One region of the Neobacillus sp. BP17 genome, then DNA from elsewhere that is predicted to be linked to it. Evidence: riboswitches for the same ligand, from Rfam matches in the RefSeq annotation. Region 1 holds a riboswitch; each other region holds the start of a gene.
What was found. A riboswitch is a leader RNA that binds a small molecule or an ion and turns the genes downstream of it on or off. The one in region 1 is predicted to bind glycine.

Region 1 (10,230 bases):
GAAAAGTAGTGAGTGAATAGTAATTTGAGGATCCTGCCAACAATTGGGATGCGAACTAGATGTGCCCTTTGTTTTAGGACGGTGAGCTTTCGAAATATCAGCAAATAATACATTGCTCCCAATGATAGAGTAAAAAGCAAGATGCCGATCACGATTGGAAAATAACGATCGAAAGCGTAAACGACATTCATAAAAAAATTTGCTTCTAGACCAAGGGACGAAAAAAGACTTGTGAACCTTGGGAGTAATGTATTTTCGACGAAAATAAATAGAAATCCTGTAATGACAATGAGCAAAGCAGGATACTGAAGCAGTTTTAGAAGCTTGTGTAAATCTTTATCTTTAAGTAATGCAAGTTCACTTCCCTCCAGCAGAGCATCCGCAAAGCAGCCATGTTGTTCGGCAAAATAGACATAACCGACTAAATCTTTTTGGAAGCCAAGATTATTTAGTGCAACATGAAATGGTAGACCTTTTTTCAATTCTTCTAAACAATCATTAAGTTCCTCCTTTCGTTTTGAGGGTAATTGTAATGCTATGGATTCAATTGCAAGTGCAATTGGATATCCCCTTGCCAAAAGTTCACCAGTTCTTCTTAAGAAATTTGCTTGTTCATTCACTGTCCATTTATGACGATTCATCATCATACACCAATCGCTCGTATTCAGATTCTTGAATATAACCAAGGGCAATACCTTTGTTTATTACATCTTTTAAGGTGCGGTAACGCGTATTTATTTTATCACCTTGGGCTGCCTTCATTACCCCGTGTAAATTTCTTCCTGATAATAGTTCAAACACACTTGCGCGTTTCCATCTGTTATAGGAATAGCAAATAGGTGTGCAATCCCCCTCGCAAAAAGGGCACGAGAGTTCCACCAATCTTTGTGCAGTAATGGCAATCAGTGTCTGTTCAACTTCTAACCAATTCACACCAAACTCTCGCAGGCGATAAACTGCCCCCTTTGCGTCGCGAGTATGCATTGTGGAGAGGACAAGATGGCCTGTTAAGGCAGCTCTTACTGCGATTTTTGCCGTCTCAGCATCGCGAATTTCACCGACCATAATAATGTCTGGGTCATGACGCAGAATTGCCTTTAGACCAGTCGCATATGTTACGCCTGCTTTTTCATTGACCTGTATTTGCAGGACGGAGTCATAGTTTTTTTCGATGGGATCCTCGAGCGTGATGACATTGCGGTGAAATAGGTGGGCTGTTTCATTTAAAAGGGAATAAAGTGTAGTTGTTTTGCCGCTGCCAGTTGGCCCGGTGAAAATGATAAGTCCATGAGCATGTTTGAGAAGGGCAAGTAGTTTTCGTGTCATTGACGGGAATAGTGAGAGTTGGTGAAAAGGGATTTGTTCTTGCTGTGGGAGCAGCCGGATGACAAGGCTCTCTCTGTTATTAGAAGGAAGCGTGGATAGTCTTAAACCCATTAATTGTCCGCCAACTTCACAAAAAAATGCTCCGCTTTGTGGCCGTCTTCTTTCACCGATATCCATATTGGCTGTGAATTTAAAATGTGAAATTAATCTGTCGCATTCGTCTTTAGGAAGGGATAGTCGGGGAATGAGTTTGTTGGTTAATCGTAGTTGAATGAGTGTGTCATTCTTCCTTGGAATAATGTGAATATCTGTTGCCTGATTCCTTGCCGCATCGGCAATAATTCGATTTGCTAAGATTTCTATCGCGCTAACAATAGGTACCACCGCCTTTAATATTTTTCATTTGATAATATTCGACAGCGTTCCTGCTTATCCTTCTTTATTTTCAAAAAATATTTTTATTTTTTCAGCAAAATATTTTAAGGGTGTCAGGCACCATGTGAAATTTTCACATGGTGCCTGACACCCTCATTTTGTGCCTTTATATGGCTTTGTCGGTTAGATAGAAGAGGCCTCCGTTGATGAAGGATATGGATATTTTTGGTTCGTATTGCTCTTTTAGGGCTAGTTTTTCCGTTTCGAAGTTTTCATTTTCTTCTTCGACATCTTCATAAAAATGGTTTAAGAGTCGTAAATCCTGCTCCCAGCGTTTTCTTGCGTCTTCAGCCCAGGAGTGGTCATCTTTCTCAATCACGGAAGTTAGATACGCTTCTATCCTTGACATCCCACTCTGCGGCCTCACTAATGGTGATAAGGTAAAGGAATAATCCGGAATTTTTGGTGTTAACGGTATTTGCAGAAGCCTGTCATGGAAATCTTCGACCATTGTTCCGTTTATGAGTTGTAAACCGATGGACTTAAAAATATCACGCTTACGATCACATTGATATGAGATTTTAACATTCATACATAGCCATGGCAGCAAGGGGGTCTGCCTGTTCTGATGGCAATGATTTTCGTAAAGCCGCATATAGCTGGCTAGTTTCTTAGTTGAAGCAAAAATTTGATGTAGACGAGGAGAACCAAAATGAATGATTTCCCCTTTTATATTTTCAGGAGCTGCATCTTGATTCGTGATAAAGGTTAGCCTCATCGGATTTGGAATCCCGCCTGTTTTTTCTAAATAATGCCAGTAAAAAGGGCGGTTCATTAATTCCTTGTCAAGTTCCACTGTTAACTGAACCATTAAATATCCAGGGCCATTCTCTACAATTTCACAATCATTAGCCTGAAAATAGGTCAATAGAAAGTTATGAATTTCCTGCTGCTGCATGGGAATCTCCTTTCTTCATCGATTCTGCAAATTCAATCATTGATGATAAGTTTTCCATTTTTATGCGCATTTCCCCTTCAGTAGAGGATTGTCCGAATATATCTATTAAGTGGTCTTCAATATTGCCAAATTCCAACTTTGTTAAAATATCGTCCAGTTCGCCGATTACTTTTTCGAATAAATGGATTTTTTCATAAAGAAGCTTTAAGATATGCTCCTCGACCGTGTTTTTTATTGCAAAGTTATAAATCATGACATCTTTTTCCTGCCCAAGACGATGAATACGACCAATCCGCTGTTCTAGCCGCATTGGATTCCATGGCAAATCGAAATTAATTATATGGTTGCAAAATTGAAGATTAATTCCTTCGCCGCCCGCTTCTGTCGCAATTAGAACTTGTGCATGCTTTTGAAATAATTCTCTCATCCAGTCCTTTTTCCCGCGCTTAAACCCGCCGCGAAAAGGGACAGATGTTATTCCATGCTGTTTTAAATACCATTGTAAGTACATTTGAGTGGCTCGATATTCTGTGAAAATAATCACTTTATCATTTACCTTTTGAATTAACTCTAATGCTTTTTCCGCTTTGGAATTTTTCTGAACAGCTTCGACCTTTTTCATTAAATATTGAATTTGTTCTTCGAAAGCTGGAGTTGGATTTTCCTTTTTTTGCAGCATATTCTTTAATGTATAAAAAACGGCCTCTCTGCTGCTGCATGCCTCACGCTGCAACGTCATGACTGAGAATGAACTAGTTTGTACCCAATTCCCTTCACTTTTTAAGTTTGTAATTGACTCGTAAAGATCTTTCTCCTCAGGGGTACATTCAATTGGAATCGTCTCAACATGCCGTTTTGTCCATTCGATTCCTGTATCTGCCCGCCTATTCCGAATCATGACCTTGTTTACTAATTCTTTTAAATGTTCATCATCATTTAAGGATCGTGCATCACGCTTGTATTTTTCATAGAATGCCGTTTCGCTCCCTAAATGTCCTGGTTTTAATAACGAAACCAGATTGAAAATTTCCTCGACTCGGTTCTGAATCGGTGTTGCCGTCAACAATAAACAAAATTTCTTTTTCAGATTTTGAACAAATTCGTAGTTTTTTGTTTTGTTATTTTTTAGTTTATGTGCTTCATCAATGATGATGAGATCATAGTCTTGTTGGTAGATAATGTCGCGATGTGGATTACGTTTTGCTGTATCAATCGAGGATACGACGACATCGCACTGTTCCCACACATAGCTTTTTCTTTGTGATATAGCAGGAATGAAAAATTTGCTATTTAGCTCGGTCGACCACTGTGTAACTAAAGAAGCAGGGACAAGGATTAATACCTTTTTCACCAATCCGCGTATCATATATTCTTTTAGAATTAATCCAGCTTCAATTGTTTTTCCGAGCCCAACTTCATCAGCAAGGATAGCTTTTCCGTTCATATTTTCAATTACTTGTTTCGCTGTTTCGAGCTGGTGTGGAAGCGGGGTTAAATTAGATAAATGACTTGGTGCCAATAAACCGTTGAAATCAGGAACAACGAGATGTTTTTCTACTCCAATTGCTAGTTTAAAAAGCTCCCAATTCCCCCATGGACCATCGTTATCGATTCTATGTAAAAAATCATCCTTCCAAGAGGAATCAAATTCAATTTCGATCGACATGGTGTCAACTCCTTTTTTACAATTTCCAGCTTTATTCTTTCAAATAAAATTATTGCCCAATGTATTATTTTAATGGTAGGATGATTATAGTCTTGAATGTTTTAAATATTTTAATAAAGTAATTTATTTTATAAGTATAATTAGTATGACCAATTTGGATAATATTATAATGCGAATGATAACAAGGGGAGAGACTACCTTTGTAGCGCCGAAGGAGCAAGCAGAAATGTGAATCTCTCAGGCAAAAGAACTCTTGTTTGACGCAGCTCTGGAGAGTGCTGATTAGACATTTACAGCCACCAAAGGGGAAAGCCTTTAAAGGTAAACTTTCAGGTGCAAGGACAGAGACCTTCCTAATTTTACATGGGAGGTTTCTGTCCTTTTTTATGGTTATCCTAAGAATAGTATGTGCCAAAGATTGAAGGGGGATTAAGAATGTCTGAATTAAAACGAACTCCGCTTTTTGATGTGTATAAGGAATGGGGAGGAAAAACCATTGATTTCGGTGGTTGGGAGCTGCCAGTTCAATTTTCCAGCATTAAAGAAGAGCATGAAGCTGTTCGCACACGTGCAGGATTATTTGATGTTTCCCATATGGGTGAAGTGGAAGTAAAAGGCAAGAATAGCTTGGATTTTTTACAAAAAATGATGACAAATGACATTTCAAAAATTAAAAATGGCGGTGCCCAGTACACGGCCATGTGTTATGAAAATGGCGGTACTGTCGATGACCTTCTTGTATATAAAATTGAGGACAATCATTACCTGTTAGTTGTTAATGCATCAAATATTGAAAAAGATTATAAGTGGCTTGAAGACCATGTAACTGGAGATGTTACTTTAGAAAACTTATCAGAAAAAACAGCGCAGCTTGCCCTTCAAGGACCACTTGCAGAAAAAGTACTGCAAAAGCTCGCTGGGAATACGGATTTGAGTGGGATTGGTTTTTTCAAATTCCAGCAAGAAGTAATACTTAATGGGAAAAAATCCTTAGTATCAAGAACAGGATATACCGGTGAAGATGGTTTTGAAGTATATTGTGATGCAGAGGATGCAGTTGATCTTTGGAAAGATATTTTAGCAGCAGGTAAGGAAGACGGAGTAATTCCTGTTGGATTAGGTGCCCGCGATACACTGCGTTTTGAAGCAGTATTAGCACTTTATGGCCAAGAACTTTCTGCAGAAATTTCACCACTAGAAGCAGGGATTGGCTTTGCCGTGAAATTATCCAAGGAAGTTGATTTTATTGGGAAAGAAGCATTAATCCAACAAAAGGAAAAGGGCTTACCAAGAAAATTGGTAGGAATTGAAATGATTGATCGTGGGATTCCACGTCATGGATACCCAGTATATAGTGGGGATCAGTTAATTGGTGAGGTTACAACAGGCACTCAATCACCAACTTTAAAGAAAAATATTGGTCTTGCTCTAATTAATTCGGAATTTACAGGGCTTGAATCCGTTGTTGAAGTGGAGATTCGCGGTAAACGCTTAAAGGCTACTGTCGTTCCAACACCTTTTTATAAAAGAGAAAAGAAATAACAGAAGGGAGTTAGTTTTATGAAACATCGCTATTTACCTATGACTGAACAAGATAAGAATGCTATGCTCGAGGCAATTGGTGTTTCCTCTATTGATGAACTGTTTAGCGATATCCCTGAAAAAGTAAAATTTAAGGGTGAATACAATATCAAAGCAGCTAAGTCTGAAACAGCCTTAATGAAAGAACTGTTTAATATGGCTAGCAGGAACGCTGACCTAAAAAGAAATGTTTCTTTTATTGGTGCAGGTGTATATGACCATTACATGCCTGTTATTGTCGACCATGTTATTTCTAGATCAGAATTTTATACAGCTTATACACCATATCAACCAGAAATATCTCAAGGTGAACTTCAAGCAATCTTTGAATTTCAAACGATGATTTGTGAATTAACTGGCATGGATGTGGCCAATTCCTCTATGTATGATGGCGGAACAGCACTTGCTGAAGCAGCAATGCTTAGTGCGGGCCATACAAAAAGAAAAACAATTATAGTCTCTAGTGCCGTACATCCTGAAGCACGCGATGTTCTTAAAACATATGCAAAGGGTCAGTACCTCAATGTGGTCGAAGTACCTGTGAAAGATGGAGTTACGGATCTAGAAGCATTAAAAGGGCTCGTAAATGAGGATGTTGCAGCTGTTATTGTCCAATATCCAAACTTCCTTGGACGAATCGAGCCTTTAAAAGAGCTGGAAGAAATTATCCACGCAAATAAGTCCATGTTTGTAGTTTCAAGCAATCCATTATCCCTTGGGGTGTTAACACCTCCAGGTAAATTTGGTGCTGACATTGTTATTGGTGATGCCCAGCCATTTGGAATTCCAACCGCTTTTGGCGGCCCTCATTGCGGCTATTTCGCAGTTACTACTAAGTTGATGAGAAAAGTTCCTGGACGTCTTGTTGGACAGACGACAGATGACCAAGGCCGTCGTGGGTTTGTTTTAACCTTGCAAGCTCGTGAACAGCATATCCGTCGTGATAAGGCGACATCAAATATTTGTTCCAACCAAGCTTTAAATGCCCTTGCAGCATCTGTGGCAATGACAGCTTTAGGTAAAAAGGGTGTACGTGAGATGGCGGCTGCCAACTTACAAAAGGCTCATTATGCAAAAAATGCATTTAAGGAAGCTGGCTTTGAAGTGGTATATGATGGTCATTCATTCAACGAATTCGTTGTAAAATTAAATAAACCTGTCAAAGAAATTAATCAACAGCTTTTACAAAAAGCAATTATTGGCGGCTATGATTTGGGTCGTGATTATCCAGATCTTGTTAACCATATGCTGATTGCTGTAACAGAACAACGCTCTAAGGAAGAAATTGATACTCTAGTGAAAGAATTGGGGGATTTCCATGCATAATCAAGACCAGGCACTCATTTTTGAACTTAGCACACCAGGCCGCATCGGTTATAGTCTGCCAGAAATGGATGTACCAGAGCTAGATCTCAATGGACTTCTTCCTGATGGTTATATTCGTACGGAAGAGCCAGAACTTCCTGAGGTTTCAGAACTTGATATTATGCGCCACTACACGGCACTATCAAAAAGAAATCATGGTGTTGATTCAGGATTTTATCCACTCGGCTCTTGTACAATGAAATATAATCCAAAAATTAATGAAAATGTAGCACGCTTTAACGGCTTTGCACATGTCCATCCGCTGCAAGATGAAAGTTCTGTACAAGGTGCACTTGAACTTTTATATGATTTGCAGGAGCATTTAATTGAAATTACCGGGATGGATGAAGTGACTCTGCAGCCAGCAGCTGGAGCACATGGGGAATGGACCGGTTTAATGATGATCCGTGCTTACCATGAAGCCAACGGTGATATGAAACGTACAAAAGTTATTGTTCCTGATTCCGCACACGGGACAAATCCAGCATCAGCAACAATTGCAGGTTTAGAAACCATTACCGTTAAATCCAATGAACATGGTCTAGTTGACCTTGAAGATTTAAGAAGAGTGGTTGGTGAAGATACTGCAGCACTAATGTTAACCAATCCGAATACGCTTGGTTTATTTGAAGAAAACATTCTTGAATTAGCTGAAATTGTTCATGAAGCAGGTGGAAAGCTTTATTATGATGGAGCTAACTTAAATGCGGTTCTTTCAAAAGCACGTCCGGGAGATATGGGGTTTGATGTGGTTCACTTAAACCTTCATAAAACGTTTACAGGCCCACACGGTGGCGGCGGTCCTGGTTCTGGCCCAGTCGGTGTCAAAGCAGATTTGATTCCGTTCCTGCCTAAACCAATTATCACAAAACAAGGCGATGAGTTTGTTCTTGATTATGATCGCCCACTGTCAATTGGTCGTGTGAAGCCATATTACGGAAACTTTGGCATTAATGTTCGTGCGTACACATATATTCGCTCGATGGGTCCGGATGGATTAAAAGCAGTAACAGAGTATGCTGTACTAAACGCGAACTACATGATGAGAAGGCTTGCTGAATATTACGATCTACCATTTGATCGTCATTGTAAGCATGAATTTGTCCTTAGCGGAAGACGTCAGAAGAAATTAGGTGTCCGCACATTAGATATTGCGAAACGACTGCTCGATTTTGGCTATCATCCGCCAACCATTTACTTCCCGTTGAATGTAGAAGAATGTATCATGATTGAACCGACAGAAACCGAATCAAAAGAGACATTAGATTCATTCATCGATATTATGATCCAAATTGCTAAAGAAGCTGAGGAAAATCCAGAAATCGTTCAAGAAGCCCCACATACAACTGTGGTCGGCCGTATGGATGAAACAAAAGCTGCTCGTAAGCCAGTCTTAAAATATCAAAAAGCTTAAATATTAGAAAGGTCAGATTCGAAAATGGAATCTGACCTTCTCTATTTTTTATATAAAGGCTGTGTTAAACTTGTCTGTTGATTTCCGTTCCAGGCGCTTCGCTTTCCGCGGGCGTTGCGGGGAGCCTCCTCGGCGCTTTCAGCACCTGTGGGGTCTCCCCAGCCCCGTACTCCCGCAGGAGTCTTCGCGCCCTCCACTCCAATCATCAGAGTGCCAAAATCAACATTAACCTTTAACACAGCCAAAATAAAAAAGGCCCCGAAATACGGAACCTTGTTTATCTCATTATTTCTTCGTTTTAACTTTACCAGACCATTTTTTAAACCCGCCTTGTAGTTGGGTTAGATCCCGGTAACCTTTTCGGTGTAAGAATTGTGCTGCACGGGCGCTGCGCATCCCACTTTGGCAGTATAAATATACCGGCATATCAGGTCGAATTTCTTTCATGCGCATTTTCATTTGTGACATGGGGATATTACGTGATCCTAAAATATGGCCGCCTTCGAATTCGTTTGCTTCACGAACATCTATTAGTTGTGCCTTTCTGTATCCCGCACGGAATTCTTCTTCTGTTACCGTTTTAACAATCCTTTTCTGATAGAAATAGGTGAAAACGGAATAGATGATAACTGCTGCAATGATAATTAATAAGGGATAAAGTGAACTCAATTTCTTTTTGCTCCTTTCAAGCTTTCCTGCACTAGTTTATTATATAAGCCAATCTCATAAAGATAAAGATGAATGCTAAAAAATCTTTTCAAAACTTCCTAAATTAATTATAGCAGAAACATCTTATTTTGAATCTATATCAGATTTTGGTAGACTTAAACTCGTAATAATATAAAAAATGAGGTCATTATAATGAAAAAAGAAGTTTGGCGTTTTATTGATACTGGAAATAGTTCACCATCTTTTAATATGGCTTTAGATGAGGCGCTGCTCGATTGGCATAGTGAGGGGAAAATTCCTCCAGTGATTCGATTCTATGGCTGGAATCCAGCAACCCTGTCAGTAGGATATTTTCAAAAAGTGGAAAAGGAAATTGATATGGAGGCGGTTAAGGCTCATCAATTAGGTTTTGTCAGGAGACCTACAGGCGGCCGTGGAGTACTTCATGAACACGAGCTTACGTACAGTGTAATCGTTTCTGAAGACCATCCAGAAATGCCAAATTCAGTGACAGAAGCCTATCGTGTGATATCTGAAGGTATTTTAAAAGGATTTCACCATTTAGGACTTGAGGCATACTTTGCTGTCCCAAAAACAGCGGAGGAAAGAGATGCATTAAAAAACCCTCGATCTGCTGTTTGCTTTGATGCCCCAAGTTGGTATGAGCTTGTGGTCGAAGGCAGAAAGGTAGCTGGCAGTGCACAAACAAGGCAAAAGGGAGTCATATTACAGCATGGATCCATATTGTTGGATTTAGATGAGGATAAATTATTTAGTTTATTTAAATATCCTAGTGAAAGGGTAAAGGAACGAATGAGGAAAGCCTTTAAGGATAAAGCGGTTGCTATCAACGCTATTAGTCCGAGGAGAATTTCT
Region 2 (10,230 bases), 2.1 Mb from region 1:
TTTTCTACTGATTAAGGAATTAACTCATTTTTAAAATAAGGAGGAGAAAGAATTTTAATGGGATGGGACTGACCTTTTTCAAAATAAAAAAGTAGAGGGTGGGAATTCATATGCAGGAACAGAAATTGGATAGAGGCCTAAAAAATAGGCACGTACAACTAATCGCTATTGGTGGAGCAATCGGAACAGGATTATTTCTAGGTGCCGGAAAATCTATACATTTAGCTGGTCCATCAATATTATTTGCTTACTTAATTACAGGTGTCATTTGCTTTTTGATCATGCGGGCACTTGGGGAACTGCTCTTAACCAATTTGAACTATCATTCTTTTGTTGACTTTGTAAGAGACTATTTAGGTAATATGGCAGCTTTTATCACGGGATGGACCTACTGGTTTTGCTGGATATCTATTGCAATGGCAGACTTAACAGCAGTTGGTCTTTATACTCAATATTGGTTTCCCTCTGTACCACAGTGGATGCCAGGATTAATTGCGCTTGTCATCTTGCTAGGTATGAACCTCGCTACTGTCAAGCTTTTCGGCGAAATGGAATTCTGGTTCGCATTAATTAAAGTTATCGCGATACTGGCACTCATTGTAATCGGTGTGTTCATGATTATTAAAGGCTTTTCCACCAATGCAGGAGCATCCAGTTTCACGAACTTATGGAGCCATGACGGCTGGTTTCCAAATGGCATAAATGGGTTTATTCTTTCATTCCAGATGGTTGTGTTTGCGTTTGTTGGCATTGAACTGGTAGGACTTACAGCAGGTGAAACAGAAAACCCAGAAAAAGTAATTCCAAAGGCCATCAATAATATTCCTATTCGAGTTTTGATTTTCTACGTTGGAGCCCTTATTGTCATCATGAGTATTTATCCATGGAACGCGATAAATCCTGCGAAAAGCCCATTTGTTCAAGTCTTCGTGGCGGTTGGAATCGCTGCAGCTGCTGGTATTGTCAATTTTGTCGTTCTAACTTCCGCGGCTTCGGCCTGTAACAGTGCCATCTTCAGTACAAGCCGTATGGTATACTCACTTGCCAGAGATAAAAATGCACCTGTACCATTTACAAAACTTACTTCCCGTAAAGTACCTTCAAATGCATTGCTCTTTTCAACTGTGGTCATTTTAATTGCCGTTGTGTTGAACTATGTTATGCCAGAAGGAGTATTTACCCTAATAACAAGTATTTCTACCGTATGTTTCATCTTTATTTGGGGGATTACAATTATCAGCCATTTGAAATACCGAAAAACAAGACCAGATCTAGCAAAAATAAACAAATTTAAATTGCCGCTTTATCCATTTTCTAATTACTTGATCCTAGCTTTTCTAGCATTTGTTCTGGTTGTGCTTGCACTTGCAGAAGATACTCGCGTTGCCTTGTTTGTAACTCCAGTTTGGTTTATTTTACTAATTGCCATCTATAAGATGCGGAATATGAAGGCAAACTATGCAGATCAAGTCAATCAGGAAAAGATAGCAGAAAATTAATAGGTAACTCAAAAATGTCTTATGATCCATTTTTGATACCGTTTTCAAAAAAAGCTTGACTTGGCTTCCAGTAACAATTATTCTGAAAATAATAAAAAAATAGAGCGGATGACGGTTGTGGGAGAGTGCAATTTTTACACGCCACCGAAGGAGCAAGTTCCAAAAAAAACCCTTGGAATTAATCTCTCAGGTAGATGGAACCACAGCGGGACGCAACTCTGGAGAGCGCATTAAAGTTATGCCACCAAAGGGGAATGTTCGTAACAGAACTAAACTCTCAGGTAAAAAGGACAGAGAAGGGAATATGAAGCTACATGCTTCCCCTTCTTCTGTCCTTTTTTGCGTGCAAAAAAGCAGATATTTGAAGCATAAAGGGGAGCCTGAACAATATTTCAAGGAGGAGTTATCATGAGTTTACAACAGAATGATCAAACCATTTTTGAAGCGATTAAAAAGGAGCAGGATCGTCAGCATCAAACATTGGAGTTGATTGCATCGGAAAACTTCGTTAGCCAAGATGTCCTAGAAGCAATGGGAAGTGTGATGACCAATAAATATGCAGAAGGCTATCCAGGAAAGCGTTACTATGGCGGATGTGAATTTGTCGATGTGGCAGAACAAGCAGCTATTGATCGTTTAACAAAGCTGTTTGGTGCTAAATATGCAAACGTTCAACCTCACTCAGGTGCACAAGCTAACTTTGCTGTTTTTTTCGCACTTCTTCAGCCTGGCGATAAAATCATGGGAATGAACCTTTCACAAGGTGGACATTTAACGCATGGAAGTCCTGTTAGTGTTTCAGGAAAATGGTTTGATGTTGTGTCCTATGGCGTCAAAGAAGACAATCATTTGATTGATTATGATGAGCTGGAGGAAATCGCGAAAAAAGAACAGCCAAAATTGATTATTGCAGGGGCAAGTGCTTACCCAAGAACAATTGATTTTGCACGCTTTAGACAAATTGCAGATCAAGTGGGTGCAAAATTCATGGTGGACATGGCGCATATTGCAGGACTCGTTGCTGCTGGTCTTCATCCATCGCCAGTTCCATACGCAGATGTTGTGACAAGCACCACGCATAAAACGTTGAGAGGACCTCGAGGCGGTATCGTTTTATCAAACAATGAAGAGATTATTAAAGCGATTAATAAATCTGTGTTCCCAGGAATTCAAGGCGGCCCCCTTATGCACATCATTGCAGCTAAAGCGGTTGCTTTCAATGAGGCTTTACAACCAAGCTTTAAAGATTATGCGAAACAAATCATTGATAATGCAGCAGCACTTGCGGATACGTTAAAGGAAGAAGGAGCAACCCTTGTCTCTGGAGGTACAGACAATCACATTGTTCTTTTAGATGTTCGCCCGTGGAACTTAACAGGAAAAGAAGCAGAGAAATTGTTAGAAGAAGCAGGAATTACTGTTAACAAAAACACGATTCCTTTTGACCCTGCAAGCCCATTTGTCACAAGTGGAATCCGTATGGGAACTGCTGCTTTAACAACTCGCGGTATGAAGCAGGATGATATGGAGAAGATCGGTAAAGTAATCGCTGCTGTTCTGAAAAATAAAGGTAATCTTGAAGTTCTTAAACAAGCAAAAGAAACGACTAAAAATATTTGTGGTAACTATCCACTATTTCAACAGTTAATTACTGTTTAAGAAGGAGACATTCCATGGAATTTCAAAGTTGCTTTGATATAATCGGCCCGATTATGGTTGGGCCCTCGAGTTCACATACAGCAGGTGTTGTGTCAATCGGAAAATTTATATTTGAACTATTAGGTCGTTGTCCAGAAGAGACAAAAATTGTATTTTACGATTCCTTTGCTGAAACGTACCAAGGACATGGAACAGATAAAGCGCTCATCGGCGGATTACTTGGTATGAATACTGACGATTCACGAATAAAAAATTCGTTGGAGTGGGCAAAAGAGGAAGGTATGCAGTACCATTTCGAGTTTGAAGACAAATGTACTTTTTATAACCATCCCAATACAACGATTGTGACAGCCAAATGCAATAATCGGGCTGTAAAAGTTGGAGGGGTATCCCTTGGCGGTGGTTTATCCAAAATCTTTATGATTAACGGAAGAAAAGTGGATATTCGGTTAAGTTCAGGCGATGATTTTACGTCCCTTGCTAGTCATTTCCAACCAAACGAGAAAGTATTTATGGAGGCAATTTAATGGAAATTAAGTCCATGGCAGAACTGATTGAAGCTTGTGAAAGAGAACAAAAAACCATTGGTCAAATCATGTTGATGTTGGAAGCGAAAAAGTCGGGAAGAGACGAAGAAACCATTATCAGCATGATGGAAGAACGATTGATCAAAATGAAGGAGGCCGTCGATAGCGGAATTAAAGACGGCTCAACAGCACCAAGTGGTATCTCCGGCGGTGATGCGGTGAAAATGTATAACTATATGACTCAGGGCAATGCCTTGTCAGGAAATTACATTAGTAATGCCATGACGTTTTCATTAGCTACATCTGAAAGCAATGCACGTATGGGGATTATTGTTGCTACACCAACTGCGGGAGCAGCTGGAATTTTACCTGGTGTATTGTTTTCACTTTATAAAAATGACACCTATTCATATAAAGATTTAGTCATGGGCTTATTTACTGCAAGTATGCTAGGTTACGTGATTGCTAACCGTTCCTTTATTTCAGGAGCAGCAGGAGGCTGCCAAGCAGAAGTGGGATCCGCAACGGCAATGGCTGCGGGGACAATCGTAGAGTTAAAAGGCGGTACACCACAACAAGCTGTAAATGCAACCGCAATTGCTATGAAATCATTATTAGGCTTGGTGTGCGATCCGGTTGCAGGACTTGTTGAAGTACCTTGTATTAAGCGAAATGTCATTGGTACCTCGATTGCCTTTTCTGCTGCCGATCTATCACTTGCTGGCGTGGAAAGCCGGATTCCATGTGACGAAGTCATAGAAGCGATGTATAAGGTTGGAAAGGAAATGCCAAGGACACTAAGGGAAACCGCACTTGGCGGGCTGGCGATGACCGAAACAGGTAAAAAGGTAAAAGAACAGTTATTTTGTCGGAAATCTAAATCGGAGGTAACACAATGACTACTAATACATTGTTAAAACGGACACCCTTATTTGAAACATATAAAAAACATGGCGCAAAGGTCATCGATTTTGGCGGCTGGGAGCTTCCGGTACAGTTTTCAAGTATTTTAGAAGAGCATGAGTCAGTACGTATCCGTGCAGGACTTTTTGATGTCTCTCATATGGGTGAAGTAGTGGTAGAGGGAAAAGATGCAGAAAGCTACATAAACTATCTGGTCACAAACGATGTGACGAAGCTCAGTATCAATCAGGCACAGTATACTGCAATGTGCTACCAGAACGGCGGAACGGTCGATGATTTACTAGTTTATAAATTAACGCATGATAAATATTTACTCGTCATCAATGCGGCCAACATTGATAAAGACTTTGAATGGATGAAGCAACATGTAAAAGGAGAGGTAACACTCAAAAATATCTCCAATGAAATTGCGCAGCTAGCCATTCAAGGACCAGAGGCTGAACGTATTTTGCAAAAACTAACGGAAACCAATCTATCTGAAATTGGCTCATTTAAATTTGCACAACATGTTAATGTTTCCGGAATAACAGATATCCTCGTATCACGTACAGGTTATACAGGTGAAAATGGTTTTGAGCTTTATTTAGCAGCTGGTCAGGCGGAAGCACTATGGGAAAAACTGATAGAAGCAGGGTGTGAAGATGGCTTAAAGCCATGCGGATTGGGTGCACGTGACACCCTTCGTTTAGAGGCACGTCTTGCACTTTATGGTCAAGAACTGTTAAGCGATATTAGTCCCCTTGAAGCAGGAATCGGCTTCGCGGTGAAAACCAATAAAGAAAGTGATTTTATTGGAAAAGAGGCACTTTTAAGACAAAAAGAAGAGGGATTAAAACGCAAATTAGTAGGAATTGAAGTCACTGGTCGTGGGATTCCCCGTCATGGTTATAAAGTAATTTCAGAGAGTGGAGAGGAAATTGGTGTAGTTACATCGGGAACACAATCACCCACTCTAAAGAAAAGCATTGGTCTTGCTCTTATATCAGCGGAGTATGCACAAGTTGACACACAAATAAAAGTAGAAATCCGTAATAAACAAATTGATGCAGTAGTAATTAAGACACCTTTTTATAAAATGGGTTAATAGAATCATAGAATTCGATACCCACAGTACTTAATTACATGATAAATGGTCAAATACAAATACAAAAATGAAGGGAAGTAAAATTATGACAAACGCAACTGCAAGTTTACTATATAGCAAGGAACACGAATGGGTATTACAACTAGACGGAAATCGGGTACGAATTGGAATTTCTCATTTTGCACAAAAACAATTAGGGGATATCGTGTTTGTTGAAACTCCGGAGGTAGATGATGAAGTTACAGTGGAGGAATCGATGGGCACAATCGAATCGGTTAAAGCTGTTTCTGAAATTTACGCTCCAGTATCAGGCACGGTTATTTGTGTAAACGAGGATTTAAACGATAGTCCTGAGACAATCAATGAGCAGCCATATGATGCAGGGTGGTTAGTAGAAGTGGAACTATCTAATCCAAAGGAGTTAAAATCCCTATTAAATGAAGATGAGTATCAGGCGTATATTGAGGGAGGGGAATAAGATGACCAACACATTTAGGTACCTTCCTGATACGAAACAAGATCAAGAGGAGATGCTCACATTTTTAAACATGTCTTCAATCGATGATTTATTTGAGGACATTCCAAAAGAAATACGTTTAGAGGGTGAGTTAAACATTCCAGAAGCGGTTCCAGAGCCGCTTCTGTTGAAAAAAATGCAACAGCTTGCTTCCAAAAACAAAAGTGCAAATAACTATCCAACCTTTCTTGGTGCAGGTACATATGATCACTACATTCCAAGCGTAGTAAATCATATGATTTCACGTTCAGAATTTTACACAGCTTATACACCATACCAACCAGAAATCAGTCAAGGTGAGCTGCAAGCCATTTTTGAATTCCAGACAATGGTTTGTGAGTTAACAGGAATGGATGTTGCCAACTCTTCCATGTACGATGGCTTTACATCACTTGCAGAAGCTGCCTCACTTGCTATTTCATCAACAAGGCGTTCAAAAGTGCTTGTTTCAAAAGCGGTTCATCCTGAATCACGAGCAATATTAAATACAGTAGCACGCGGCCAAGAATATGCAGTAGAAGAAGTCAATCTTGTTGATGATGTCACCGATTTAAGAGGACTAAAAGAACAAATGGATAAGAGCATTGCCGCCGTTATTGTTCAATACCCGAATTTCTTCGGATCGATTGAAGATTTGGCAGAAATTAAAAAAATTGTGGATACACAAGGAGCATTACTCATTGTAAGTGCTAATCCATTGGCACTGGCGCTTCTGCAGTCACCAGGTAAACTCGGGGCAGATATTGTGGTGGGTGATATGCAGCCATTAGGAATACCGATGGCCTTTGGAGGCCCACACTGCGGTTATTTCGCAGTTCACAAAAAATTTATGCGTAAAGTACCGGGGCGGATTGTAGGACAAACAAGGGATGAGCAAGGAAAACGTGGATTTGTGTTAACGCTGCAAGCACGTGAACAGCATATTCGACGAGATAAAGCGTCTTCTAATATTTGTTCCAATCAGGCATTAAATGCGCTTGCATCCTCTATATGCATGTCTGCACTTGGAAAGCAAGGAATTCGACAAATGGCCCAGCTAAACATTGAGAAAGCTGACTATATGGCAAAGTGTCTGCAAAAGGCAGGCTTTATCATTATCAATCAATCACCATTTTTTAATGAATTTGTGGTGGAACTTCCTCGTCCGGTCAAAGAGGTCAACAACAAACTGCTTGAAGCGGGAATCATCGGAGGATTTGACTTGGAAAGTGCATACGGCTATGACAATCAAATGCTTATTGCCGTGACAGAGCAGAGAACAAAAGAAGAGATTGACCAATTTGTAAAAGTATTGGAGGAAGTCGTAAATGATTGAATATAATGAGCTAATCTTTGAAATTAGTCGTGAAGGTCGTATGGGTTCAAGCCTGCCGGAAACTGACGTGAATCGTATTGATTTAAACACGAAATACCCGAAGCATTTGATTCGTGATGTACCAGCCGAGCTCCCGGAAGTATCAGAGCTTCAGCTTGTCCGTCATTACACAGCGCTTTCCAACCGAAACCACGGAATTGATAATGGGTTCTATCCATTAGGTTCTTGTACGATGAAATACAACCCGAAAATTAACGAAGATGTTGCCCGTTTTGATGGCTTTAGCCGCATTCACCCTTATCAGCCAGCAGAAACGGTTCAGGGCGCTTTAGAGCTTTTATATAATTTGCAGGAAGAATTAGCAGAGATCACCGGCATGGATTCAGTAACGTTACAGCCTTCTGCAGGAGCACAGGGAGAATGGACTGGCTTAATGATGGTAAAAGCCTATCTTGAACAAAAAGGAGAAAAAAGAACAAAGGTCCTTGTTCCGGACTCCGCGCATGGTACAAACCCTGCCAGTGCAACGGTTGCCGGGTTTAAAACAGTCACCATTCCTTCCAATGAAAATGGATTGGTCGACTTAGAAGAATTAAAAAAGCATGTGGATCAGGATACAGCTGCATTGATGCTGACAAATCCTAATACACTTGGATTGTTTGAGAAAGAAATTTTGGAAATTGCCAAAGTTGTTCATGAAGCAGGCGGCTTATTATACTACGATGGAGCAAATGCCAACGCCATTCTTGGAAAAACAACACCGGGTCATATGGGATTTGATATTGTGCATTTAAATCTTCATAAGACGTTCACGACTCCACATGGCGGTGGCGGCCCAGGAGCTGGTCCAGTCGGTGTGAAAAAGAAACTCATTCCGTACTTACCTGTCCCACGTATTGAAAAAGATGGTGAGAAATATGTACTGAACTCGAATCATCCACTATCAATTGGCCGTGTAAAAGGATACTATGGAAACTTTGGAATTTTGGTTCGTGCTTATACCTATATTCGTACAATGGGACCTGTAGGATTACGTCAAGTTTCTGAGGGGGCAGTGCTTCATGCGAACTACCTCCGTAAAAAACTTGAACCATATTTTGATGCTCCGTATTCCCAAGTGTGTAAACATGAATTTGTATTATCCGGTTCTAGACAGAAAAAACTGGGTGTAAGAACTCTTGATATGGCAAAACGGCTCCTTGATTTTGGCTATCATCCACCGACCATCTACTTCCCGCTAAATGTTGAGGAGTGTTTGATGATTGAACCTACAGAAACGGAGTCAAAGGAAACAATGGATGCCTTTGCCGATGTGATGATAAAAATTGCAAAAGAAGTAGAAGAAAACCCAGAGATTGTGTTAGAGGCACCACACACGACAGTCATCGGCCGGTTGGATGAAGTACAAGCGGCGAGACAACCAATCTTACGATATATAATAGAAGAAACTAATCAAAAGGTAACAGTAAAATCTTAAACGAATGATCATTGAACCACTAGGAATGAAGAAATGGAGACAATTAACCTTCCTATGATCTCTCATTCTTGGTGGTTTATTAAATACAAAGGCTGTGTTAACGGTTATGTTGATTTTGAAACCCTGTTGGTTGGAGTGGAAGGCACGAAGACTCCTGCGGGAGTACGGGGCAGGGGAGACCCCGCAGGAGCAAAGCGACGAGTTATCATGAACGAAACTAGCTCCTTACTCGTAACATCGTAGGTTAATTTGGTTAGAATGTTTACTGAAAAAAACATAACCAAATCAGAGCTACATTACGGAAGGAGCTAGTTATTATGAAGGATACCATAAAATACGTAGGTTTAGACGTATCAAAAGAAAAAATAGCTGTTGCGATTGCAGATGAGGGTCGAGATGAGCCTAGATATTGGGGCATGATTTCGAATACACCAGAAGCAGTTAAGAAATTGATGAAAAAGTTAGGAAACAGCGAGAACTTACGAGTGTGTTACGAAGCAGGTCCTACCGGATATGCATTGTATAGGTTATTCCTTACTCTAAATATTCACTGTATGGTTATAGCGCCATCTTTAATTCCTCAAAAACCTGGTGAGCGTATTAAAACGGATCGTAGAGATTCCGTTCGACTGGCTCAATTATATCGAGCTGGAGAATTAACTTCTGTTTACGTTCCTACTCCAGAGGATGAGGCTTTACGAGATCTTGTTAGATGTCGAGAGGATGCAAAAGAAGACGAATTAAGGGCTAAACACCGGTTAAGTAAATTTTTACTACGTTATGATATCCAACCTCCATCAAAGGGAAAAAAATGGACCGTTAGGTATTATAGATGGTTGGACACGGTAAAGTTTGAAAACTCAAAACTACAAGTGGTTTTTCAAGAGTACTACCATCAAATTAAAGAGATACAACAACGAGTCTTGAGACTAGAAGAAGAAATCAGAATACAAGCAACGAACAGTATTCATGCCCCAATCATTCAAGCTTTACAAGCTTTAAGAGGCGTTGCGCTAATAACAGCGACAAGTATTGCGGCGGAAATAGGTTCTTTTAAGCGCTTTTCTACCGCTAGACAGTTTATGGCGTATTTGGGGTTAGTACCTAGTGAATTTTCGAGTGGTGAAAGTAGAAGACAAGGTAAGATCACCAAAACAGGAAATCGGCATGTCCGGCGACTACTCGTGGAATCGGCGTGGAGTTATAGATATAAACCGTCTGTTAAAGG
Region 3 (10,230 bases), 2.0 Mb from region 1:
TAAAAATCGACGAATTTATCACGGTCGGCACTGTCACGGTAAGCCATAGCCACACGTGGATGTTCATTCAGTACACCTGAAATCATATAAGGAATGATATAGCCCCACTCCCACTTTTCACGCATTTCAAGCATATGTTTCTCAATAACTCCAAGAACTGGTTTAATCTCATAGCTTGATTTTTGGATGTAGCTAACGAGAAGTTCTGTATTACAGTTACCTGCTGCCCGGCCCATGCCATATACAGACGAATCCAAGTAGGTAACCCCATTTCTAAGTGCAGTTAAAGTATTGGCAAAGGCTAACTGCATATTGTTATGTGTATGGATTCCCAGTTGTTTGTTAGGGATCATCTCTTTGAATTTCTTTACTTGATGCTCAATATCTACTGGGTCTAGACTACCAAAAGAATCAACAATATAGACCACATCAACAGGGCTTTGCTTCACCAATTCAAACGCTTTAATCAGCTGTTGTTCAGGTACACTTGATAATGCCATAATGTTAAGGGAAGTTTCATAACCCAAATCATGGAACATCTGGACAAGTTCTAAGCCCTTATCCACTTCACGGATATAGCAAGCCACACGAATCATATCTAGAACACTTTGTTCACGAGGGAGAATATCGTTGGGATCTACACGCCCAATATCTACTAGAGCTGATAGCTTGGTGAACTTTTTCACAGGGATAATTTCCTTCAAGAAGTTATCATCAAGAAATCTCCATGGATTTGGCTCGGTCGCATTAAGAAGTTTAGGAGAATTTTTGTAACCAATCTCCATGTATTCAACACCTGAAGCACTTAGACCTTCATACAAGTCTTGAACAAATTCGACACTAAAGTCCCAATTGTTAACTAGCCCTCCATCTCGAATGGTACAGTCTAAAATTTTGCTACTTTGTTCCATAATCGTATTTCCCCCTGTATATTTCACTTTTTCAATATTATTTCACACTTTTATGCTTTTAAGCGCTAAAATTTCTTATTGTGTTTATATCACGGTTTGTCCAACGATGTCAACCTAATTTCCGAAAATTCGTAAAATCTTTGAATATATCAATATATTAGCCCTACTTTGATTTAAACATTTTCCCAGGATTTAATATACCAAGTGGATCAAATTGGTCTTTTATCATTTTCATTAGATGAATAGTACTAGCATGTTCTTTATATAGATAGTCAATTTTTCCAAGTCCAATTCCATGTTCGCCTGTAGCTGTTCCGCCACATTCAATCGCAAATTCTACAATTTTTTGGTTAACAGTATGTGCCATATCTGACTCAACATGGTCCTTCGGATCAATCATAATTAATGCATGAAAGTTTCCATCTCCTACATGCCCTACGATACCGCCAATCAATCCATACTCTTCAAGTAACGAACTTGCATGAGAAATGGCATCCGGAAGCTTAGATAATGGTACACACACGTCCGTACTCATATTTTTCTTCGCTGGATAACCATGTTTAAAGGCATATGCAAGGGTATGACGTGCCTCCCACAACTTCGCTTTTTTCAGAGAGTCTGTTTCGTATTCAAATTGAGAACAACCTTCTAAGTCTGCTAATTCTTTCGCAAATTTAACATCTGCCTTTATCCCTTCTTCATTTCCGTGGAACTCCATAAATAGAGTTGGCTGCTCAGGGTATATAGTTTCGTTATGTATATTTACTTGTTTCATAGAACGAGCATCTACAAGTTCAATACGGGCTATGGGGATGCCTGATGAGACCATAGCATTCGCGGCCTTAATCGCATGATCGACAGAAGGAAAGACAGCTCTGCAAGCAAGTGTCGCTTCCGGAATTCCAAGAACTTTTAAAGTGATTTCAGTAAAAACTCCTAATGTTCCTTCTGAGCCAACAAATAAAGGTGTTAAATTATATCCTGAAGAAGATTTTGCCGCTAACCCGCCTAGGTTTACTATTTCCCCATTTGCTAAAACTACTTCAAGTCCTCTAACTACATCTTTCATGGCACCATATTTAACAGTGGTTGTACCTGAGGCATTCGTACTCGTCATCCCGCCAATCGTCGCATCTGCACCAGGGTCAACGGGAAAGAAGAGACCATACTTTTTGAGTGCCTTATTTAATTGTTTACGAGTAACACCCGGTTGCACCTTTATAAGAAGGTCCTTTTCCCTAACTTCAATGATATGATTCATGAATTGAAAATCCATTGAGATTCCGCCTGAAACAGGGATTGGATGTCCTTCTAGGCTGGAACCTGCCCCAAAAGGGACAACTGGTATTTTATACTTATATGCTATTTTCATAATTTCTGAAATCTCTATTTTACTTTTAGGGAAAACCACGATATCTGGTTTTACAGGTTGATGATACGATTCATCCTTGCTATGATGTTCTAAAATGGTAGGATTTTCACTTATTTGTTCATCAGGCAGAAGGTCTCTCAGAGCTTTTTTCCATTCCAAAGATTATACATCCTCTCATCGTAAGTAATTATTAATTCATTATTACTCTATTATTATCTTTTTACAAATAATTCACACAATTCTCCGCAATGTTTTTCTATAATCCAAATAGATTATGAAAAAACAGTGTTATTTTATCTTATGTTTACTGGTCTAATTGTTTGGAGGCGACCAACTAATATAAAGGTAAATGTTAACGAATAATTTGCTATTAGACTAGTTGAAAAAGGCATTGGATTTTAAAATCCCAATGCCTGAATGTTTCCTTCTTTCATTTTAAACTGCTTTAGATAAGCTAATGTCTTGTACTTCAGTAGTTTTTCCTTTTTTCAAGCTAATCATTGCGATAAAGGAGATACAGTAGAGTAGTGCGAGATATCCCATTGCTGCCGTAACATTAGCATGCTGCAAGATATATCCTACTAATATTGGAGATAATCCTCCTAATGCTCGTCCAAAGTTAAAGATTGTGTTGGTTGCTGTGCTTCGAATTTCTACTGAATAGAAACTGCTTATTAATGCCCCATAACCCGCAAACATACCATTCGAGAAGAACCCGACGATTGCACCCCCGATTAATAGACCAGCACTCCCTGACGCATAGGCATATAAAAAGACAGCGACTGCTGATGCGAATAAGAAGATTCCATATGAGCGTTTCATCCCAAAGCGATCGATAAAGTGTCCAAAGGTTAACATTCCTGCAATCATACCAGCCGCAGTGCTAATCGTCCAAAGGGCAGAGTTTGAAACCGACAAACCTTGGGATTGTTGCAGCATAGATGGAAGCCAAATCATCAAACCATTATATCCAGCAATTTGGACAGTTGCCATGATCGCTAGAGCAATCGTTGTTACTGAGGTTCTTGGCGTCGCAAACAATTGCTTTAATTTCCATTCTCTGGGCACAAGTTGTTTTTTATTCTGGGTTTTCAACCATTCAGGTGATTCATCCAATTTCTTTCTGACGATAAAGGCGAAGATAACCGGAACCAATCCGGTGAAAAACAATCCCCTCCAGCCCCATGAAGGAAGGATGATTGCACTAAGAAGAGCAGCAAGAATCACACCGTATTGAGCACCAACGCTGACATAAGAAGAAGCTCGTCCTTGTTTATTTTTTGGCCACGCTTCCGCTACAAGCGCCATACCGATCCCGTATTCCCCTCCTGCACCTAAGCCGGCAATAAATCGAAAGATGTAAACTTGTTCAATATTTTCGGCTAAGCCGGTTAATGCGGTCCCGATAGCAAATAGTAGAATTGTGTAAGTAAAGATTTTAACTCTCCCAAATTTATCTGCTAATATACCGAAGATGACTCCCCCAGCTAGCATTCCTAGATTTGTAATAGAAGAAATGAGACCGCCTGCCACCATGTCAATATTAAACTGAGCAATAATCATTGACATGGCAAAGGAGATAAACATGATATCCATGCCCTCTAATGTTAACCCTGCAACTGATGCGACTACTGTTTTTCTGCGATAATCCATTTCTGTCGTTCTCCTTTCAAGCCTCTCTGGACTATGATTAAAAGATAGTTGGCAAAAATAAAATGCCCTTTCATCCAAAGGACAAAAGGGCATTCATATACGTAACAAAGTATACATGAATTTTACTTTTGCCTTTTTGGCCTCTCTGGACCAATTTAAAGGAATTTAATTTCATCTAATAGTATCACGATAATTTTCATGTGACAATAAGAAATAACTAGTATTTTCTTTTGGAAAGAAGGTCATCACATTATTCACTTCTATTAAATGATTCACTGAGATTCTTTAACGTGTAAAGTCTGCCAGTTAACAGAAATAATTCATCGTAACTATTTTTTACGTATTCCTCAATAATTTTGAGCCCTTCTTTAAATTGATCCACTAAATAATACGTATACTTTTCATCCCAATCAAACTTATTAATTCTAAACAATTCATCTGAAAGGATCTGAAACTTATACTCTTCTATAAGAAGTTTTATTTGAAACAATTTGTCTGGTGTAAACCTGTTGCTGTTTTTATTGATATGACTTTTTTGAACATATGTTATAAATCCATTAATATTTTCAGCAAGCAAATTCGCCTTTTGCATCTCAAACTTCATAACGCACACTCCTCACTATCGAAAAAACATTATTATGAAGAGTGTATGTTTTGAGACATCAGTCTGACACCCTTTTTCTTTTTAAATGAATATAAAATGAATAAAAGAATGAACCAAACAGGTGTTAATAATAAAGCGGTACGAGTTGCTTCGGCAAATAGCATAATAATAAGAATGAGTGCAAATAACGTTAGGACGACATAATTGATAAATGGTGTGAACGGTGCTTTAAAAATCGACTTTTCATGTAAATCAGGACGTGATTTCCGGTAACGCAAATGACAAATTAATATGATGCTCCAAACCCAAATAAAACAAATCGCACTGATCGTTGTCACGATACCAAAGGCTTGTTCTGGAATCAGTTTACTTAAAAGAGCACCGGCTGATAGAACAAGAGTGGAAATAAATAATGCGTTACTTGGTACATGGTTTTTATTTAATTTAGCAAATTTAGCAGGTCCCTGTTTATGACCACTTAAATTAAACAATATTCGGCTGGTTGAAAATAATCCGCTGTTACACGCTGAAGCAGCTGATGTCAAGACAACAAAATTAATAATTCCTGCTGCAATTGGAATACCTACTAAGCTAAACGTCTTAACAAATGGACTATTAGCTGCATTCAGTTCTGTCCAAGGATTGATACATAAAAGAATGAAAAGGGCTCCCACATAGAAAAATAGAATTCGCAACGGGATTTTATTAATGGCAGATGGAATATTTCTTCGAGGATTAGATGTTTCCGCTGCGGAGACACCCACTAATTCAACACCTACAAATGCAAAAACAACCATTTGAAAAGACAAAAAGAAACCTGATATCCCATTTGGAAAAAGACCACCGTGTCCCCAGAGATTCTTGATTGAAACTGTTCCCGAATCGGTTTGAAATCCAATAACCAATAAAATGATTCCTATTACGATTAAAGCTAGAATGGTAATTACTTTGATGATTGCAAACCAAAACTCTAACTCTCCAAATAGCTTTACGGTTAGTAAATTTAATCCCAATAATACAATTAAGCAGATTAAAGCAGGTATCCATTGCGGAATATCGAACCAATATTGCACATATACCCCCACAGCAATAATATCAGCCATGGCGGTCATGATCCAACAAAACCAATACGTCCATCCTGTCACATAACCAGCCCACGGTCCAATGTATTCTTCCGCAAAATCCGTGAATGATTGATAGCCCGCATTCGATAATAGCAGTTCCCCAAGTGCCCTCATCACAAAAAAACAAGCAATACCGACGATTAAATAAGCAAATATGATAGATGGCCCTGCTAACTGGATCGCTCTTCCTGAACCAAGAAATAAACCTGTCCCAATCGTACCGCCAATCGCAATCAGTTGTACATGACGATCTTTTAAATCTCGTTTTAATTCTTGCTGTGCCATTTTCATTTCCTCCTTATTTTTGTAAAGTTCAAGTTGTGAATTGATGAGCAAAAGGTTAAAAACCATAAAAAAAGAGACTGGATCAGCTCCAATCTCATGGTCAAAAGAATAACAAATAATATTTATTACTCTTTTATTAGAATAACAAATAAAATATGTACTCTTCTGTCCTTTTGCCTGAGATTGTGAACCCTTCGGCGCCGCAGATTTCTGCGGTCTCTCCAGAAGCTGCTCCTGCTATAGTTTGACCCATAACAATCATAGCTTGCTTATTATTTAATTTTCAATAGAAGAACCAAAGGTTCAAAATCCCCGCTAAAAATTATTCAACCATCATCAAATCTTAAAATTTACATTATTGTTAAATAATTTTTAATTTTAGTAGTATTCAATCACTTTGTCAATACATATTTTCGGGACCTAGATTGGAGAACAAAAAATAAACCCACCTCATTCGTGAAGGGGTTCATTTTTTTCTTAATCTCCTAGGACCAAAAAATATTGAATATGATTGGCTGAGATGGGAGTGACCGCCATAATGCGATAACCGATACTTAGTAATTGTGACAACGTTTCTGCACAATTTTGCCGTGGCGGCTCAATTGGAGCATGGTAACTTTTATAAAGATTTAAGAATTGATTATGGTTTGTACAATGGAGCAAAATCACATGTCTACCGGTCCATGCTTGACCAATCATTGTTTGTGGTTGACCTTGAATTTCCCTTTTACTTCTCATAATGAACACCCTCGTGGATTGATACTATAGATTATGGAAAAAACCTTGTACAATGTTCTTACCATTCCTAACACAAAACGATAATTCTATAAGGTGTGCTTTGGGCGGGGATACTTTTGGTGGCTGGTCCATAAATGACAATAAGATCCCTGTTCGCGGGGTTTCTTGTAAAGGGTTGCCCATTTGTTAAAAGTATTTGGGTATATGGAGATATATTTAATCGTAACCGTCCATCACTACTCTCTAATTCACTATTAAAGTAATCAACTTTTACATTCTGATATGGGCTATCTTTAACCATGACAAGCGCTGGATATTGTGGAGGGTAAATAAGAATAGCAGGTGCATTTCCGTCATAATAACCAGTCACGCGATCTCCTATAGCCACAATTGCATGGTCAACAAAATAAGTCGTTGATGACACCACGAAATTCACAATTGCTCCCGTGCCGTTTTCTACAGATATTAATTTATTACAGCCTTCTCCTGTACCATTTTGACCTACAAGGTCAGTAATCATGGTGACAGTTCCATGAAACGAAAAAAATTTTGTCATCCATTTACCTCCTAGCTGATAAAAAATTCAGCTCGACACTAGTACGTACTGCTTAACTTTGTTCCAAAAATCTCTGTTGCCAATGATGTGGATATAAATTGAGTTCCATTCCATGTTAAAAGGTTTTCGACATAACCTAATGTATCCGCATTAGATGTACCAATAATCCGTTGAAGAACGAGTAAATCATAATTTATTCCTTTTCCATTTGTAACAATGGGATATAACGCAGTTGCTGCAAGAACCTCGCCCAGAACTGGCTGTTTTAATTTTCCATTTTCATCATAGAGCTCAGATAGATAATCATAACCTTTGTAACTAATGTCTAGGGTGAAAAGCAAATCTAACGAAGGGCTTCCTACAGTCACTTTATAAAAATCCTCATAATTGACTTTGAATCTATAACTTTTATTATATTTTTCAACATCAAACAATAGCATAGGGATATTATTTCTATAGGAGTAAATATAGAAAATACCGTATCCTCCGCTTCCCCCCGTTTCAATACTTACCAAAATATCCAATATATTATCATTAGAAAAATCCCCGAGAAAAAGCTGAGCATTGTATCCAGCATTATTTTGAAGATTAATAGATGAAATCCGTTTCGAACGCCCGTCTTGAATGACGAGTGTAATTTGATCAGCGAAGACTTCAGTTTCACCGTTTTTTCTTCCATATAAATAGACGTAATCTGCTATACCGTCACCTGTAACATCACCTTTCCTCATGTCAAGCAACATAAAGTTTCCAGGATAAGTATCATTAACAAAGGTTTGTTCTTGAAATTGCCTGTACAAATAGATCCCCCCTTCAAACATTTGTATGACTTGATTTACCATATGCAGGTAAATGCCTAGATGACACCGTTTTTAGGTCTGGAAGGGGTTTTACTGAAAAATAAATACACTTATACGAAAGTACAAGTTGATAGGTAAATAACTAATGAATAAATAAGCTTACGACAAATCCAATCGTTTACTTGCTTTTAATAAGGCAACAGAAACTCAAAAGAGAGCGGATACTTTCCCCCCCCCTCTTTTATTGATGCTTAGTTTTCATTCTTTTAGTCTAGGTTTAGCAGGATCACAGTTGGGTGGATCAAGTTTTGTCGATTCTGCTAACTTCATTAGATAATAACATTCTTCACGGTACATATGATCCGCCATTAAGGGGGCAAAGGTACCTAATGCTTGCTTACTTAGTCTAAGTTCTTCTATTTCCTGTAGAAAGTTTTGAAATAACTTAATTTCTAATTGACTGTCTAAGTTCATTTTATCCAAAGCAGGAAAAGACGCTAAATTGGTTCTTAAATACCCTGCAAGCTCCACGGATTTTAAGTAGAAATTCTCAAAATTCTTCAAATATGAATTACTTTTTTCTCTAAGTTTTTTTTCAACACCATCTAAATTGGTGGATATTGCTTCTGCATGCCCCGCTGCATCCAATAACCATAATAGGTGATGGTGGAGCTCGTGATACACAGGCGGGACTTCCCCAGCCTTTAAGTGCTCTAAAATTCTTAAATACTCCTCTAATTCATTTACCATATGATTTATAAAGGTAGGTGAAAGGTGAATTTTTATTTTTCCAATCAGATGTTTTCTTAATAATTCCAATTTAAATTCTCTTAATTTTATAACTTCGGATTCAGCTTCCCTGGATAATGTCCATAAATTTGCGGATTTCGTACGCTCAAGTAATGTGTCAAATTCTCTTATAAACGTTAAAGCCGTTTCAATTTCCTCTGTTTGAACGGCGGCTAACGATTCGTATATAAACCTTGAATGATCACCTAATATTTGGAGCCAGAATCGGTGTTCGAATCTAGCAGTTTTCTCAAAGACATCATTCATGTTTATTCCTCCCAAATAGTAATCAACACGCTATATTGATGTTATTCTTCTAACTTGCTTCTTATGAACAAAGTTAGGAAAAAGAATCAAGCATAACCTTGCCGCGAAAAGGTATAAACATCTTCTTGAAGGACATGCATATGATTAGTAAGTAAAAAGGAGACCTATGTTTATTGACATTGGTCTCCCTTTAGTTTCATAATTTATTTTGTATATTATTTTATGTCCTTCAGTAAATCCTCATAAATTTCGTTATATTCCTTAGCAGATTGCAACCAACTATAATCTTGACCCATTGCCTTTTTTACTAAGTTAGTCCAATATTCATTTTGATGATAAAAATAAATGGCTCTTTTAATGGTATGGAGCATATCATGGGCGTTGAAATTCTTAAAAGTGAAGCCGTTACCATTACCAGTAAATTCATTAAAAGAATGGACGGTATCATTTAAGCCACCGGTTTCTCTGACAATGGGGATTGTTCCGTACTGTAAGGCAATTAGCTGTCCTAATCCACAGGGTTCAAACTGTGAAGGCATTAAAAATAAATCAGCCCCCGCATAAATTTGATGTGCCAGCGTTTCATTAAAGCCTAAGTATACTCGTACTTTATCCGGATACTTATGTGCCATTTGCTTTAAGAAGTTTTCATATGTAGGGTCTCCTGAACCAAGCACTATGAATTGGATATCTTCCTGAATCATATTTTGAAATACATGGAGTACTAAATCCAAGCCTTTTTGACTTGTTAAGCGTGTGACCATGGCAATGATTGGCGTACTTTCTTTTTCTGGCAGCCCAAAATATTGCTGTAATTCTTGTTTATTTTCCACTTTGCCTTCTAGGGATTCGAGGTCATAAGGTAGAGCAATATCACGATCTATTTTAGGATTATAGGCTGTATCATCAATTCCATTTACAATTCCAAATAGCTTATGACTATATTTTCGTAATAACCCATCAAGTCTTTCCCCAAAATATGGATTTTGAATTTCCTCTTTATATGTGGGGCTGACAGTGGTTACAATATCAGATGCAATAATACCACCTTTCATAAAGCTAATATTCCCATAAAATTCAAGTTGTTCACTATTAAAATATTGATGCCCTAATCCTAGCTGCTCACTCATC

Region 2: it holds a riboswitch for glycine, as region 1 does, so the genes downstream of both, glyA (serine hydroxymethyltransferase) here and gcvT (glycine cleavage system aminomethyltransferase GcvT) in region 1, are expected to answer to the same signal.
Region 3: it holds a riboswitch for glycine, as region 1 does, so the genes downstream of both, AC4QJR_RS10480 (amino acid permease) here and gcvT (glycine cleavage system aminomethyltransferase GcvT) in region 1, are expected to answer to the same signal.

What each region holds. Positions count from the first base shown of each region.
Region 1 is NZ_CM184198.1:4,193,488-4,203,717, reverse strand. Features, by position in the region: gene comGB (competence type IV pilus assembly protein ComGB) at 1-647, opposite strand, end outside; gene comGA (competence type IV pilus ATPase ComGA) at 628-1,710, opposite strand; gene AC4QJR_RS20510 (YqhG family protein) at 1,868-2,659, opposite strand; gene AC4QJR_RS20505 (DEAD/DEAH box helicase) at 2,637-4,325, opposite strand; glycine riboswitch at 4,501-4,588, shown strand; gene gcvT (glycine cleavage system aminomethyltransferase GcvT) at 4,761-5,867, shown strand; gene gcvPA (aminomethyl-transferring glycine dehydrogenase subunit GcvPA) at 5,886-7,232, shown strand; gene gcvPB (aminomethyl-transferring glycine dehydrogenase subunit GcvPB) at 7,225-8,685, shown strand; gene AC4QJR_RS20485 (rhodanese-like domain-containing protein) at 8,971-9,354, opposite strand; gene AC4QJR_RS20480 (lipoate--protein ligase family protein) at 9,547-10,230, shown strand, end outside.
Region 2 is NZ_CM184198.1:2,087,944-2,098,173, forward strand. Features, by position in the region: gene AC4QJR_RS10025 (amino acid permease) at 111-1,499, shown strand; glycine riboswitch at 1,708-1,803, shown strand; gene glyA (serine hydroxymethyltransferase) at 1,908-3,158, shown strand; gene AC4QJR_RS10035 (serine dehydratase beta chain) at 3,173-3,685, shown strand; gene sdaAA (L-serine ammonia-lyase, iron-sulfur-dependent, subunit alpha) at 3,685-4,584, shown strand; gene gcvT (glycine cleavage system aminomethyltransferase GcvT) at 4,581-5,693, shown strand; gene gcvH (glycine cleavage system protein GcvH) at 5,779-6,171, shown strand; gene gcvPA (aminomethyl-transferring glycine dehydrogenase subunit GcvPA) at 6,173-7,525, shown strand; gene gcvPB (aminomethyl-transferring glycine dehydrogenase subunit GcvPB) at 7,518-9,002, shown strand; gene AC4QJR_RS10065 (hypothetical protein) at 9,036-9,245, shown strand; gene AC4QJR_RS10070 (IS110 family RNA-guided transposase) at 9,320-10,230, shown strand, end outside.
Region 3 is NZ_CM184198.1:2,176,058-2,186,287, reverse strand. Features, by position in the region: gene AC4QJR_RS10500 (aldolase catalytic domain-containing protein) at 1-911, opposite strand, end outside; gene AC4QJR_RS10495 (FAD-binding oxidoreductase) at 1,075-2,442, opposite strand; gene AC4QJR_RS10490 (MFS transporter) at 2,719-3,936, opposite strand; gene AC4QJR_RS10485 (hypothetical protein) at 4,187-4,540, opposite strand; gene AC4QJR_RS10480 (amino acid permease) at 4,573-5,949, opposite strand; glycine riboswitch at 6,105-6,184, opposite strand; gene AC4QJR_RS10475 (hypothetical protein) at 6,427-6,687, opposite strand; gene AC4QJR_RS10470 (hypothetical protein) at 6,755-7,243, opposite strand; gene AC4QJR_RS10465 (YybI family spore inner coat protein) at 7,282-8,043, opposite strand; gene AC4QJR_RS10460 (DUF2935 domain-containing protein) at 8,302-9,099, opposite strand; gene glgA (glycogen synthase GlgA) at 9,315-10,230, opposite strand, start outside.